DNA from 2 places in the Arthrobacter sp. TRD_SC_6 genome. Region 1 is predicted to be linked to the other one. Evidence: riboswitches for the same ligand, from Rfam matches in the RefSeq annotation. Region 1 holds a riboswitch; the other holds the start of a gene.
What was found. Region 1 has a riboswitch for S-adenosylmethionine ahead of ACWA1U_RS06125 (hypothetical protein). Riboswitches for the same ligand answer to the same signal wherever they lie in the genome.
Positions count from the first base shown of each region.

Region 2: it holds a riboswitch for S-adenosylmethionine, as region 1 does, so the genes downstream of both, ACWA1U_RS16615 (bifunctional o-acetylhomoserine/o-acetylserine sulfhydrylase) here and ACWA1U_RS06125 (hypothetical protein) in region 1, are expected to answer to the same signal.

Region 1 is NZ_CM143953.1:1,233,735-1,241,426, reverse strand. It holds gene ACWA1U_RS06145 (peptidase M56 family protein) at 1-730, shown strand, start outside; gene ACWA1U_RS06140 (alpha-L-fucosidase) at 790-2,085, shown strand; gene ACWA1U_RS06135 (helix-turn-helix domain-containing protein) at 2,087-2,353, opposite strand; gene ACWA1U_RS06130 (DUF2975 domain-containing protein) at 2,353-2,844, opposite strand; SAM riboswitch class IV at 2,958-3,078, shown strand; gene ACWA1U_RS06125 (hypothetical protein) at 3,091-3,393, shown strand; gene ACWA1U_RS06120 (hypothetical protein) at 3,531-3,737, shown strand; gene ACWA1U_RS06115 (fumarylacetoacetate hydrolase family protein) at 3,871-5,046, opposite strand; gene ACWA1U_RS06110 (enoyl-CoA hydratase/isomerase family protein) at 5,111-5,881, opposite strand; gene ACWA1U_RS06105 (hypothetical protein) at 5,874-7,007, opposite strand; gene ACWA1U_RS06100 (CaiB/BaiF CoA transferase family protein) at 7,004-7,692, opposite strand, start outside.
Region 2 is NZ_CM143953.1:3,489,006-3,496,697, reverse strand. It holds gene ACWA1U_RS16635 (SRPBCC family protein) at 1-89, shown strand, start outside; gene ACWA1U_RS16630 (FAD-dependent oxidoreductase) at 196-1,632, shown strand; gene ACWA1U_RS16625 (DinB family protein) at 1,758-2,318, opposite strand; gene ACWA1U_RS16620 (hypothetical protein) at 2,315-2,788, opposite strand; gene ACWA1U_RS16615 (bifunctional o-acetylhomoserine/o-acetylserine sulfhydrylase) at 2,947-4,263, opposite strand; SAM riboswitch class IV at 4,308-4,423, opposite strand; gene ACWA1U_RS16610 (hypothetical protein) at 4,526-5,023, shown strand; gene ACWA1U_RS16605 (hypothetical protein) at 5,137-5,358, shown strand; gene ACWA1U_RS16600 (DUF1990 family protein) at 5,376-5,855, shown strand; gene ACWA1U_RS16595 (DUF2243 domain-containing protein) at 5,856-6,386, opposite strand; gene ACWA1U_RS16590 (hypothetical protein) at 6,523-6,789, shown strand; gene ACWA1U_RS16585 (LacI family DNA-binding transcriptional regulator) at 6,831-7,692, opposite strand, start outside.

The DNA.
Region 1 (7,692 bases):
ATTCAGCCGCGGCTTGCGGGACGCCTTGATTCGGGAAGTCGAGGCGACCCGCACCGGGAGCGCGCGCCGTCGTCGTCGTTGGCAGATTGGGGCCGGCTTTGTTGCGGTGGCGGCGCTTGCTGGTGGCGCCGGCGCTGCGACGGCCGGGTTCTTCCACGTTCCCGGGTCCGACATCGTGACCAGTGTCGCCGATCCCGCCGAGGGCACCTACACCGGCTCAGCCGTCATCGACCTCGGTCCGCCGCCCGAACAGGCAACACACATTCTCGTCGAGCTCACGTGCGTCTCGGCTGGCACCGTCTACTGGGAAGACGGCTCGTCAATGATTTGCAGCGGGAATGACGCGTCGAGCATGGGCGGGCAAACCCTGACCCTCACCCCCGAAAAACGGACTACCGAAATCCAGGCCGACGACGACGTCCAGTACCGCGCGAAGGTCACCTACGTAAACCAGACGCCCACCGAATGGGCCGTGAACGAGAACGGCGACACTTACGGTGGGGCCAAAGACAGCACGGAACCCGACCTGCAAGCGGTCTTCGCGACGAACGGCAAGATGGGCTACGCCTACACGACCGAACTCCGTGACGCCGGCGGATCCGCGAACTTCACCAGCCCGGAGGAAGCGCTCGCCTGGCAGGAGTCGATGAAGGGCAAGACAGTCACGGTGCCGGTCTACGAATCTGACGGCGAAACTGTGATCGGCGAGTTCGTCGTCGGGTCATGGTGAACACCCTATGAATCGGGCGGACTCCACCCGGCGAAAGATCCGATGTATAGTTCCAAACCATGAGCGAATCTCCCGTCCGAGGCGCTGACAGTGCTTGGTTCCAGCACGACCGTTTCGGGTTGTTCATCCACTTCGGCCTCTACGCCTTACCGGCCCGCCACGAATGGGTCATGACCTGGGAGAAGCGCAGCACCGAGGACTACCGCAGGTACTTCGAGAACTTCGACCCTGACCTTTTCGATGCCCGCGACTGGGCCCGCCAGGCCAAGCGCGCCGGCATGAAGTACGTGGTCCTGACCACCAAGCACCACGACGGATTCTGCCTCTGGGACTCCGCGCTCACCGACTACAAGGCATCAAACACTCCCTTCCGCCGCGACCTGATCGCCGAATACGTTGCCGCTATCCGGGCCGAGGGGCTACGCGTCGGCTTCTACCACTCCCTGATCGACTGGCACCACCCTGATTTCACCATCGACGGACACCACCCGCAGCGGGACGCGCCAGATGTGGCAGCGTTGAACGAGTCCCGGGACATGAGCCGGTACCGCAACTACCTGCACGGCCAGGTCCGCGAGCTCCTGACCAACTACGGCCAGATCGACTACCTGTTCTACGACTTCTCCTACGACGTGATCGGCGACGTGGTGTGGGGCGGCAAGGGCGCAACCGACTGGGCGGCTGTTGAACTGCTCGCAATGGTCCGCGAACTGCAGCCCGGCATCCTCGTGAATGATCGCCTCGGAATCGACGGTGACTTCATCACACCCGAGCAGTACCAGCCGAGCCAGCCAATGAAGAACGACGACGGCACGCCAGTCGTGTGGGAAGCGTGCCAGACGCTGAACGGTTCCTGGGGCTACGACCGCGACAACCTCGCCTACAAGACGCCCGACCTCCTGGTACGGATGCTCATTGACGGTGTCTCCAAAGACGGCAACCTGCTCTTGAATGTGGGGCCGACTGGTCGGGGCGAGTTCGATCCACGAGCCAGCGAGAGCCTGCACAGCATAGGCGAATGGATGCGGTTGCACGAGCGGTCCATCCGGGGCGCCGGAGCCTCAGCGTTCGCGCCGCCTGCCGACGCACGGTACACACAGAACGGTAACCGGCTGTACCTGCACCTGTTCGGATGGCCGCTCGAACACGTACACCTGCCGGGTCTGGCCGACAAAGTCGCCTACGCACAACTCCTCAATGACGCCTCGGAAGTGCAACAGATCCAGACCGATCCCACGGCCAAAGCGGCGAATATGGAGATGGGCGGACAACCGCCCGGGACTCTCACGCTCAAGCTTCCGATCCGGCGCCCGGACGTTCTGGTGCCGGTGGTCGAGCTGTTCCTGAAGGATTAGCTCAGGAGGGCCCGCGCTTAAGGGGCGTGGCGCCGTCGTCGTCGTTTCTGTTGGTATTTTCGGTGGCACCCTCCCAGCGCAGGATGTCACCGGGCTGGCAGTCGAGGACGTCGCAGATGGCTTCGAGCGTGGTGAAGCGGACCGCTTTTGCGCGCCCGTTCTTGAGGACGGCCAGGTTGGCGGGGGTGATCCCAATGCGGTCTGCGAGCACGCCCACCGCCATTTTCCGTTTCGCGAGCATGACGTCAATATCCACGATGATGGGCATCAGATCACCTCGTCGAGTTCGGTGCGGAGGTGCTGGGCTTCGGCATCGCGGTCAACAGCCTGGGCGAGCAAGGTCCGCATCACCAGCACGATCAGTGCAACGCCGCCGATCATGAGCGCCGCACCGCAAATCAGGAGCACGATTCCCGGTGCAATTTCGCCCGGAGCCAGCAGGACGGCCAGGCTGAACATGAGCACGGCCGCTGCGGCGATGGCCCAGAAAATGATGTCGACGTAGCGGAAGGCTGCGCGTGAGAACACCGTGTTACGGCGAACCATCGTGAGGAGCTTCCAGACGCAGAGCGCGGTGACCTGCACTGTCACGATGCCGAGGACAACGATTGCGCTGAGCGTGATGCGCAGCCCGGTTGGGACTCCCGCTTCCTCCAGGTCGGTGGCGATCAGTGGAACCATCCACAACTGCACAAAGAGCGAACCCGCCAGCACCATCACGATCACAACACGTAACGCAAGGATGGCCAGTTTTCCCATCACGACTCCTTCGATTGACCTGCAATAGAAATCTATCGTTAAACGAGAGCTAGAACAAGCCAGTGCGTCACAACGGATTCCCCGGGACACCGTCGTCGTTATACTCCTTTCAGCTTCATGAGCTGCGGCGCCAAGCTCCGACTGGCCGCACACCAACCCCATGTTCACGGGTGGTTCGGATGAGGAAGCGGCCCACATTGCCCTCTCGGGCACCGGTGCGGGCAAGAGCAAACTCGAAGGACGGCGATGAGCCACGAACCTCCAGGTGGTCACTTTCCCACGGTCTTTCCCATCCTCAATGTGCACGACGGCGCCATCGACTTCCGCGTAGACGGTGAGTGGGTGCGGCGTTGGAGTCAGGACATCCACACGCTCGAGGCCATGTTGCGCCGAAGCGTGAGCAGGCCGATTTGGGATGCCTGCAGCGGCTTGTTGATTGTGCGGGTGGCAGCCCTCGATCGGCGCAACGGGCTGCGCGTAGGCGTGGTCTTGTCTGATTCGGCCTCGTTGGGCTTGGAATCGGGACGGTCGCTCGAACCGGCTTCTTGAGGGTCGCTGGTGCCGTTGCAGGGCGCCGTACGATTCCTTGCAGGTTTCAGCTCTTCGAGTGGCCAAGGGGTCGGCGTTTTGTTGGGCGACACGCAGTTGCGTTCAGCAAACCTGCCTAAAACGGTACGCTGCAGACAATGCCTGAATCACGTAAACCCAGGATGCACCCGCACCTCGCACGTTTCTGCCTGATTGCCGCACCGCTATTGGGTGCTCTGTTTCTCACCAATGGCGTCTTCCGAATCCTTGACGGCCGGGGATTCTGGGAAACCCTCAGTCCGTTCATGTTCTGCCTTGCCTTCATCGCGATCTTTCTCAACATACGCAAAAACAACAGCCGATAACGATGCCGCAATTGGCTGGCCCTATGACCTGGATTCCCGACCCTCAAAAAGGGTGCATGGCTCAAGGACCGGCTCGACTGGGGATGGGCCGACGTGCATGTCGTCAATCGGCCCAGCGACTGAGCCGCGAATCCTAGAGTAATCCGCGCGCGGCAAGGTTCCGGTACAGCGCGTCAATGCCGAACGTCCACGGCGCTACCTTCTCGCTCACCTGAACCCGGTTGATGAGCGAACCGAGCCGCGGCTCCCTGATGGTGACGACGTCGTCGACGTGGTGCGTGAATCCCGCACCGGCCCCGCCGCGGTCCTCGATCGGTGTGAACAGTGTCCCGAGGTACAGGACCAACCCGTCCGGGTAGGCGTGGTGCGGACCGATCGCCTGCTCCACCAGCTGCGCCGGGTCCCTGCTGATCTTCTCCATCAGGCTCGTACCTTCAAGCCGGAAACCGTCCGTTCCGTCCACAGTGAGAGTGACGACGGCGGAATGGACGTCGTCGAGCCCGTAGCCGCCGTCAAAGAACCGGATGAACGGACCCACCGCAGCTGAGGCGTTGTTGTCCTTCGCCTTGCCGAGCAGCAAGGCGGACCGGCCCTCGATGTCCCGCAGGTTCACGTCATTGCCGAGCGTCGCGCCGACAATGTTCCCCTCCGAGGACACCACCAGCACAACCTCCGGCTCGGGATTGTTCCACTCGGATTTCGCGAGCACACCGACGTCGGAGCCGGCCCCCACAGTGGACAGCACCGGCGCCTTGGTGAAAATCTCCGCATCCGGACCGATTCCAACCTCAAGGTACTGGCTCCACCAACCCCTCTCCATCAGCAGGGTCTTCAGCTCTGCGGCCTCCGGCGAGCCGGGCACCAGCGTGTTCAGTGATCCGCCCAGCAGACCCAGGATTTCCTCCCGGACCGCCGCGCCGCCGTGCGCCTCCCCACGAACCCGTTCCTCGATGATGCGCTCAATCATCGACACCGGAAACGTAACTCCTGCAGCCTTAACCACGTGCAGGTCGATCGGCGAGAGCAACCATGGGCGGCTCGTATCCCGCGTGGCGTCAGGGGTGTTGGCGGCGATCTCATCGAGCGTTCCCAGGACCGGACCTGTGGCCCCGGCAAGCGCACCCGCGGGATCGGCGAGCTCGGTCAGCGCACGCATGGTGGGGAACGACGCACTGACATCCACCACGCCGTCCGCCCGGATTGCCACGACGCTCGGCCCGCCAACGGACGGGTCGAACACGCGGCCAGCGAGCGCGCCTGTTGTGCCGTCGTCGGGCAGTAGCGCTGAAGCGGTGGGGCGAAGAGTCACAGTGAACCTCTCGGTAGGTTGCTAGGCAAAACGGTAAGCCAAAACAGTGGGCGAGAAACGCGCTTCAGCGCCGGTGGAACTCGGCCTGGCGCTTCTCGGTGAACGCGGCCCGGCCCTCGTCGGCATCGGCCGTGGCGAAGGTAATGGTCTGCAGATCCCGTTCATAACGGATTGCTGCGTCCTGCGGCATGTTGTAGGCGGCGCGGAGATTGGCTTTGGCTGTCTCGGCCGCGATGGGCGGACGCGCAGCGATGACCCCGCCGAGCTCAACGGCACGCGCCACCAGGTTTTGTGGCTCCACCAGTTCGCTCACGAGCCCCCAGCGAAGAGCGGTCTCGGCATCGATAGGATCACCCGTCATCAGCATGAGCGCAGCATTCGAAGGCCCGATGGACGCGGCCAGGAACGCCGACATCCCACCCCCACCGATCCACCCCAGCTTGATCTCGGGAGCCGCGAAGCTCGCCGTGGTTGAAGCCAACCGGATGTCGCAGGTCAGCGCCGTCTCCAGCCCACCACCAAACGCGTATCCGTTCACAGCGGCGATCACGGGCTTGCGGCATTCGCGGATGGCGTCGCAGTAGTCGGCCCGATTCCGGAAGTCCCACGGCGTTGCGTATTTGTCCAGGGTGCGGATGTCGCTGCCTGCACAGAAAGACCGCTCGCCCGCGCCGGTCAACACCACTGCCCGGACGCCGTCGTCGTCATTCAATTGATGCACTATGCGCACCAGTTCGTCCGACATCTCCTTGGTCACGGAGTTCAGCTTCGCCGGCCGGTCGATGGTAACCAGCGCTACCCGCCCCCTTATTTCGCAGCGGATATCTTCAGACATGGGTACTCCCTTGGGTAGCAAATCGGTCGGCTAGCGCATTGAACCGCGCATTGATTTCGACGACGGCGGAGGCCGCCTGCGCCGGCCCGAGGATCGCTTCCCGCAACAGGCCTGACGCTTCGCCCTGAAACTTGGTGAAGCCGGGGACGCGCGGGCGCACCCAGGCTTGGTCAATGGTGGCGAGGGTGTTGCAGTAGAAACTGTTCGCGTGGGCGTTGACGGCGTCATTGGTCCAGGCGGAGCGGGCGCTGGGCTGGCCGTCATTGTCGGCAATGAATGTGGCCTGCGTGAGCGGATCAAGGTGCCAGCGTAGGTAGGCGAGCAGTTCATCGTCGACCTTGGACCTACGGGAAAGGGCAAGGCCTGTTCCGCCGATGACGGACCCGCGCCGGCCGCCGGGCACCCAGGCCGGGGCGTCCCCGAACTGCAGGGGCGCCGGGCCGGTGCTGTAGTTCACGTAGCCGAACACCAGTGGGATGTAGGCAATGTCCCGCTCGACACGCATCCGCTCGAGCAACCCGATGGGGTTGAGCAGCTCGGTGCCGGCCGGGGCGCGATGCGCCAGTTCGGAGAGCGTCTCCACCGCCTGTACTGCACGTGGCGGAAGCACTCCGGCACCCGGTTCAATCAACGGTTCCTCCCCCAGCGCCACGCACAGTGAAGCGACACTGAGGAACGCATGCGGGCCCGCCAGGCTGAGGGCAACGGGGGATTCGCCCGACAGCTCGAGCACCTCCGCCCAGGTACACGGTGCTTCGGTCACCTGGGCCGCGTCCCGGACCGAGACCTGAGTTGCCGCGTCCAACGGAAGCGCCCACACGGTGCCGTCATAGCGGTAGCTTTCAAGGGTGGGCCCTACGCTGCCGCCGTCCAGTGCTGCCAGATAGCCGGCATCAAAGAAATCCGACAGGGGGCGGATGCTGCCGGTCGCAACGGCGTCGCCAAGGTGCGGGTGATCGAGGACGACGACGTCGTACTGCTCCATGAGCTCCCTGATCGGCGCGGATTCGAAACCCTCGAGCGAGTGCGTATCCCAGGAAATCAAACCCCCCGAGGCGGCCGCAGACCGCTCAAGTGCCGTGCGTCCGCGGGGATGGTCCCAGGTGAGGCCGCGAAAGCGGCTCATCTGTGCATCCGGTCACTGGCGGCTCCGGCCTCGAACAGCGCCTCGACCGTCCCAATGTCATAACCGATCTCCGCGAACAGTTCGCGTGTGTGTTCCCCTGTCAGCGGTGCACCGCGTTCTATCCGGGGTGGAGTAGCCGAGAACTTATAGGGGAAGCCGGGAGTCTTGACTGTGCCCTCGGTGGGGTGGCTGTACTCCACGAATGTGCCGTTGTGCGCGATTTGCGGGTCATCAACGAGGTCCTGGTAGGAGTACACCGGACCTATCCACACGCCTGCAGCGCCCAGCAGTTCCAGCCAGTGCTCGCTGGTGTTGCCAACGAGTTTCGCCGCGATGCGTTCATGCATCTCATCGCGGTGGCTCCACCCGTGTTCCTCACCCTTCCAGTCGCTGAAGGCAGGCTCGTCCAAGAGTTCGCCGAGGAGTGCTGGCTCGGCAAAGGCGAGCGCGACGAAGCCGTCCTTGGTCTTGAAGATGCCATACGGTGCGCGGATGTATACGTGCGCCAGGGCTTCCCGGCTTCGTTGCTGCGGCCGGTTGCCAACCGTGAACACGCTGAGTTCCTGCATCTGCAGGGTGGTGATGGCGTCCAACATATTGACGGTGACGAGCTGGCCTTCCCCTGTGCGCTCCCGGTGCAACAGCGCGGCGAGTACGCCTTCGAACGCCGTCGACGCCGTCACCG
Region 2 (7,692 bases), 1.3 Mb from region 1:
TCGCCTGGGGTGACTTGTTCATGATGCGAAAGCAATTGAAGGAACTGAAACGGCTGGCAGAGAAAGGCAGTTCGGCCGTAGGTACGTGAGGTCCGCCACTGATAGAGCCTGTTTTTAGACTGCGCAAGTCCCGGCATTTAGAATAGGAAATTGTGCGCTTAAGGTGCGTGAGTCCAGCAGGAAGAAGGCGCTTCAGTGTCCAGCACGACGTCGGCCCGTCCACTGCGGGTTGCCATCATCGGCGCAGGCCCGGCCGGAGTTTATGCAGCAGACATCCTGACCAAGTCGCAGGAGGTCAAGGGCGGGGATTTCGAGCTCTCCATTGATCTCTTCGACCAGTACCCGGCGCCGTACGGGCTGATCCGGTACGGCGTGGCTCCGGACCACCCCCGGATCAAGGGCATCGTGAATGCCCTCCACAAGGTACTGGACCGCGGCGACATCCGCTTCCTCGGCAATGTGAACTACGGCCGAGACCTCACGCTGTCTGACTTCCGCACGTTCTACGACGCCGTCATCTTTGCCACGGGCGCCGTGAAGGACGCCAACCTCAACATCCCGGGCGTCGAGCTTGAAGGTTCCTTCGGCGGAGCGGATTTCGTGTCCTGGTACGACGGCCACCCCGACGTCAGCCGCAGCTGGCCCCTGGCTGCGAAGGAAATTGCCGTCATCGGGAACGGCAACGTGGCTCTCGACATCGCTCGCGTGCTCTCGAAGCATGCGGATGACCTCCTGGTCACTGAGATTCCCTCGAACGTCTACGCGGCGTTGAAGACTTCGCCCGTGACGGACGTTCACGTGTTCGGCCGGCGAGGCCCGGCGCAGGTGAAGTTCACCCCGCTGGAACTTCGCGAGCTGTCCCACTCGCGCGACGTCGACATCGTTCTCTACCCGGAGGACTTCGACTTCGATGAAGCCTCCGAGCAGCAGATCGCCACCAACAACCAGACCAAGACCATGGTCAAGACGCTCACCAACTGGCTGGTTGAGCAGCCGGAGGACCCGGCAGAGTTCACCGCGTCACGCCGTTTGCACCTGCACTTCCTGCACAGTCCGGTCGAGATCACCGATTCACCTGAGACGCCGGGCAAGGTTGCAAACATGCGTTTTGAGCGTACGCAGTTGAACGGTGCCGGTTCGGTTGAGGGCACCGGTGAGTTTGTCGATTATCCGGTGCAGGCCGTGTACCGGGCGATCGGATACTTCGGTTCCGAGTTGCCTGAGGTCGGCTACGACAGCCGCTATGGCGTGATTCCCAACGAGGGCGGCCGGGTCATTGACGAGGCAGGCAACCCCGTGCCCGGAATCTACTGCACCGGCTGGATCAAGCGCGGGCCCGTCGGGCTCATCGGTCACACGAAGGGCGACGCCCTCGAGACCATCGGCTTTCTCTTGGAGGACCGACTGAACCTTCCGCCGGCCGAGCACCCCTCCGAAGACGCCATCATCAACCTCTTGGAGGAGCGCGGCGTCCGCTACACCACGTGGGAGGGCTGGCTGCGGCTGGACGCCCACGAGCTGAAGCTCGGCGCAAATTACGCGCACGACGACGCCAGCTTGCCTGAGCTGGTCCGCGAACGCGTGAAGCTGGTTCCGCGGGACGAGATGATTGCGATCTCCCGGGGCGAGTAAAGTCCTAAGCGCCTAACCCGCGGAACCGTTGCCTCTGCGCAGGGGGCGGCGATGCTTTGATGCCGCGTCGTAAGCGGTGAGCCAACGGTTCCGCGGTTTTAGTGCAGAGGCTGAACGTTCGCGGATTACTGGCCCACTCGGCCGTCGACGCACTCGCGCAGCAGGTCGGCGTGTCCGCAGTGCCGGGCGTACTCATCAATCCGGTGGATCATTAGCTCCCTGACGGCGATTTTTTCCTCCCCGACGCGCTCCCCAAGATCCGGGTATCGGGCAAGTAACGCGTCAGTGTCTGCCTGCTCCCGCGAGAGGTCCGCATACGCGGCGTCCACCACAGCTTGGTCTGCAACAGCACCGTCGAAGTCCGCATCCTGCCCGCCATACAAGGTCGAGAGCGGCTCATCGACGGTGACCCAGGTGCGCCAGTCGCGTTCCACTTCGGCCAGGTGCCTGAGAAGACCCAGGAGCGACATTGTCGACGGCGGCACCGATCTGCGTGCCAGTTGCGCGGCGTCCAGACCCTCGCACTTCATCAGCAGTGTCAGCCGGTAATCCGATAGGTAGTCCTGCAGGGTCGCCAGCTCACCGTCGGCACTGACGCCGTCGGTATTGCGTGCATCGTCATCGGGGTTGACCCACATGTCCGGATAGACGGTCGCCTCGGTCCACCGCTTTGGAGCTTCAGTCACGCTGACCGGCCACGGTATACCCACGCGAAAATTGCGAGCACCGTCGCAAGCAGCGGAAGGATCAGAAACACGGAAGCGAGCATCCACGCGGCACCGGTCCACGCCAGGAGGAGCATCCCGCCCCACATGAGTGCTGCCATGTAGATGGCAACGGGCAGCAGCGAACGCGAGAGTGCGGAACGCGGTTGTGGAGCAGCAGGTACGACGGCGGTGTCAGCCAAGTGCCGACGTCGTACGTGGGCGTGACGTGGCTCGGGACGGACCGGACGTTCGCGGCCCGCCAACCACACCGCGGTCACGATCAGCGTGAGCAACCCCGCCGGGGCGAAGAACCAGCCAGCCGAGTAGGCGAGGAACGGTTCGGTTACCAACAACCACGCCCCTCCAACCCAGGCCAGTGCAGCCGCGTAGGCCCCAACTACGAGCGCGCCGCCGCGTGCGGCACCCCTCGGAACAATCATTGCGGACATCGACACACCACCCGTCACTAAAGCGTTCCTCAATAACAGCACCGAAAAGGAGACGCGGCTAGGGGCGGGTCTCAGCCCGTCTCAAACGGGGTGAACGGGTTCTGAAACGGAGGTGGCCCCCGCGACGTTCATCGCGGAGGCCACTTCTATGTTGAGGCTTATGCCGCCTTCGCGGCGCGGAAGCCGTTCTCCAGGTCGGCCAGGATGTCGTCGATGTGCTCGAGCCCCACCGAGAGGCGGACCAGCCCGGGAGCCACACCCGCGATGGCCTGCTGCTCCGGCGAGAGCTGGCTGTGAGTGGTCGACGCCGGGTGGATGACCAGGGAGCGCACGTCGCCAATGTTGGCCACATGCGAGTGGAGCTCAAGGGCATCGACAAACTGCTTGCCGGCCTCGGCGCCACCGGCAAGGGTGAAGGCGACAATCGCGCCAGTTCCCTTGGGTCCGTACTTGCGGCCGCGTTCGTACCACGGGCTCGACGGCAGGCCCGCGTAGGCGACGGATTCGACGTCGTCCCTTGCCTCGAGCCATTGCGCCACTTCCAACGCGTTGGCCACGTGGCGTTCCACGCGCAAACTCAGCGTTTCCAGACCCTGGGCGATCAGGAAGGCGTTGAAGGGGGAGACCGCCGAGCCAAGGTCGCGCAGCAGCTGGACGCGTGCCTTGAGGATGTAGGACAGGTTGGCGCCAAGTGCGCCGCCCTCACCCAGGTCTCGGCCGTAGACGAGTCCGTTGTAAGTGGGGTCCGGCGTATTGAAGCCGGGGTAGCGCTCCGGGTCCTTCGTGAAGTCAAACTTGCCTGAGTCCACGATGACTCCCGCGATCGCCGTGCCATGCCCGCCGAGGTATTTGGTGGCCGAATGAACGACGACGTCGGCACCCCACTCGAGCGGGCGGATCAGGTACGGCGTGGAGAGGGTGTTGTCCACGATGAGCGGCACGCCGGCGTCGTGAGCTGTCTGTGAGACGCCCTCGATGTCGAGGACATCCTGGCGGGGGTTCGACACGACTTCGGCGAAGAAGAGCTTGGTGTTTGGCTGCACGGCATCGCGCCACTGGTCCAGATTGTCAGGATCCTCAACGAACGTGACGGTGATTCCGAACTTCTTCAGCGTGTGAGCGAGGAGGTTGTAGGTGCCGCCGTACAGGCTGGGGCTGGCGACCACGTGGTCGCCGGCTTCCGCAATGTTCAGGATGGCGAACGTTTCGGCGGCTTGCCCGGAGCTGAGCAGGAGGGCTGCCAAACCGCCTTCCAGGCTTGCGATCCGCTGCTCGACGGCGTCCTGGGTGGGATTGCCGATGCGCGTGTAGATCGGCGCCAGCTCCGCCAGGGCGAACCGGTTCGCCGCGCTTTCGGCGCTCGGGAAGACGAAGGATGTGGTCTGGTAGATGGGAAGGGCTCGGGCGCCGGTGGCGGCGTCGGGCTCCTGGCCTGCGTGGATCTGGCGTGTTTCGAAGGACCAACCGTTGGACATGTCATGCTCCTCAGCTAGGGGCCCGGCATGCTGGTAAGCACCACGGGCCGCGCTTGCGGTCCGGCGTTTTGCCGGACAGCCAGGTCTTCACCCGGGGCACCCCGCCGCGGTGGAGGGTTGCCGGCCAGCGAGCCGGGGCTTTTCGCTGGCGCTCATGACCTGCGCCCAGTGTAGGAGGCCGTGCTTCCGTGCACGGCTAAATGACGAAACATGGCTTAGCCGCTGGGTCGACGAACCTGTGAAGCATCGCTAGCGTTGCGGCATGGCATTCCTTGTCTCAGCGCCGGCAAATCTCGTGATCGCTTCACTCGAAGGGATATCTGTGCGCTTCGCCGGTATCGAGTTCACTCCTGTCATCTCAGGCTCCCAAGCATCCGGACATCGACTGGGTGGTATCAAGATCTCGCTGAGCGCTGCTCGGGGTGAAGAAACCGCGAGGCGCGACATCGAATGGGAACTGGGCATGAACTCCTGGTATGAGCTTCGCCAGCGTGACGGAGACGAATCTGCGGGCCATCCTCCCCGGATGCCCGCTGTACCTCTTTTTGAGCGGATTAAGGCCGAGGTCACGGATGATGTGGGCTCTGAATACACGTGGGTCGGGGGTCAGACTGCGGGCGGTGGTACGGAGTGGGACGCCATTTGGACCTACCAGCCCGAACCGGTCAGGGAAGCACATGAGATCTACCTCCATTTCAAAACCGACGGATTAACCACGGGGACCCAGTGCCGGATCGCGCTCAGGCCGGACGAGTCGTGAAGAGCTCGCGTCTGGCTCGGGTTCGTGTAGCTGGAGCCGTTGCAGGGGTCTCGATTGCAGTCGCTGCCTGTAGTCCGGCGACGCTCACCAACGCACAAGGTGACCTCTGCAACTTGAACGCCTCGTGGACTTACGCGGGCATGCCGGATGACACCACCAAGCTCCAGAGGAACATCGACAAGTCACTCAAGCCCGATGCCGAGGGGCCGATCGAAGACAGTGCCCGTGCGTTTTTGAACGTTTTGGAGTCCGACGATCTTGAGGAGATCAAGTCTGCAAGCGAGAACCTCCTCGAAACCTGCGGGGGCGAGGGTTGGGAACCACCAGAAGGATGAGCAGGAGTCGATTCTCAATGACGCACCCAAGCCTCCCCATTTGGCCACATCGCGGGCCCGGTTTCCGTAGGTCAGAAACGACGGCGGTCATCGGCCGTGGCGACGACGATTGGGCCCGCGCGTCGAACGCCGTGCTCCGGTGGGAAGTGAAAACCCGGAGTGGGTTCCTGGTGGATCCAGTTGGCGCCGTCAAAGAAGGCCAGCGCCTGAAGGTCAGAGCACGAGTGCTCGGGTTCACCGTCGTCGAGCCCGTTGAAGTTGTGGACGTCGTTGGTGAGCCGGCGCGAAGCGGTTTCTCCTACCGCACCCTGCCGGGGCACCCCGTCAACGGCGAGGAAGCGTTCATCGTCCACCGCCACGGTGACGAAGTGCGGCTGACCGTACGGTCGCTAACCCGACCAGCGCAGCAACAGCCATGGCGTTCGCTGTTTCCGGTCCTCCTCGTTGCACAGCGAATTGTCCGCTGGCGGTACTTGCGTGCCCTGCGCCAGAAATAGTCAGGAATCGCTCGGTGAGGGGCTGTTCGCGTTGATGGGATGCTGCTCGAGGGCATGATGCCCGCTTCTGTGGATCAAAAATCCTACGAAGACAAAAATCCCCCCGAGCGCGAGGAAGCCGATATCCCAGGCAAGCGGTCCGCCGAGATCATCGCGTACGTGATGGATGCTGAGGATGTGGTGATTGACAATGCCCTCAACGAGGTTGAAGATCCCCCAGCCGGCCAGCACTAACCCGAAGTGGAATCGCCAGTTAGGCGCCAGCCGCTCCTGCCGCCACGCGACGATGGTGGTGATCGATGCTGCAACAACCAGAAGCCAGGCCCCGAGGTGAAAAAAACCGTCGGCCAGGGTGTTGACCTCGAGGCCGGCCACAGTAGTGACCGGGTAGTCGGCAACGTGGCTGACCATGTGGTGCCACTGAAAAATCTGGTGCAGGACGATTCCATCGACAAAGCCCCCGAAACCCAAACCGAAAAGCAGCCCCGACGCTATTGAGGGCGGTCGAGGATCCGTTTGCGTCGTTGGCATGTTTCGAGACTAGCTGTGGCGTGCTGTTGACGGCTATCGGGATGGTGTGGTCGCTGAAGAAGAGGAGGCGAGCCAGACCCGGTCCTAGCTTCTGGAGATGACATTGTGGAGTCATGCTGTCGTACAGATACTTCCAATGCTGATCGTACGCATCACGGCCGAGCAAGCCCTCCGGAAGGGCAGGATCAGTGCCCTGCACCAGCACGATCCCAGCGGACGGGCATGGCACCTTCACCGAACCATCGAACTGGAACGGATCCTCGTCGAGAGCGGGCTGGACGATGTCGTCATCGACTCATCGAGTGCGCCGCCGGAGGCGGCTGCCGAGCACGTGTGGGAAGCAGCGAGGGACTTCTTCACGAGTCAGCCGACGTCACGTTCCGGCGGTAACACGGAAGAGTAAGCTGCATCCACCTACGCCTCGGCGGCGCTGAAGTTGCGTTGTCAGCGGAGCGCGAGGTCCCATGCTGCCGCGCCCGCTGAGGGCTTCAATCCAGCGGCGATTTCAGCGCAGGCGACGCCCTGATCGAAGAGCGACTGCCGCACGCTCGGGAAGTTGAGAGCGGCAGCGAGGTCGCTGTCATCCCACCCGCTCACACGTGTTGAAAGTCCGAGCGTATCGAGAGCACCCGCGGCGAGTTGGTCACTCATGGCGACGACGACGTCGGGCTGCACCTGATCGAGCACCTCCGCCACAACACGGCTACCCTCGCTTCTGTCGTTTCTGCCGACAACGGCAACGGGCATTTTCGACCAGGGGAGACCTTGTTGTTCGAACGCGTGCCGGAACCCGGTCAGTCTCGCTTTGGTCACCGGAAAACCTACATCTCGGAGGGGACCCCACAGCAACCCGCTCCACCGTTCCCGGTCAAGGGGAAGGGAAAGGACAAGTGGAGCCCGCGCACCCTGCAACATGTAGCCCGCGATTGACCGGGCAGCGGCCTGATCGTCGGCTGTCACGACGTTGATTCCGGCTGCGCCGGGTCCGCCCTGGATTGCCGCCGGCCGCCTCGTGGAGGCAACAGCGTCGAGAACAGGATCATCGTCCGCGGTCGTCCACAGAACAAAGCCGTCGACGGCGGACTCACGCACCCGCTCGACGTCGTCGGCCTCGCCATTGCTGGGAATCAGCACCAGCCCGAGGCGATTCTCAACGCATACCCGGGAAACTCCGGCCAGGAACCGGGCAGCCTGCGGGTCCTCAAACGCATACGTGAGATGTTCGCCGAGCACAACGCCCAGGTTGCCGGTCGACCCGCTGCGCAGCGACCGCGCCACCGGGTCAGGCCCGCGATAACCGAGGCGC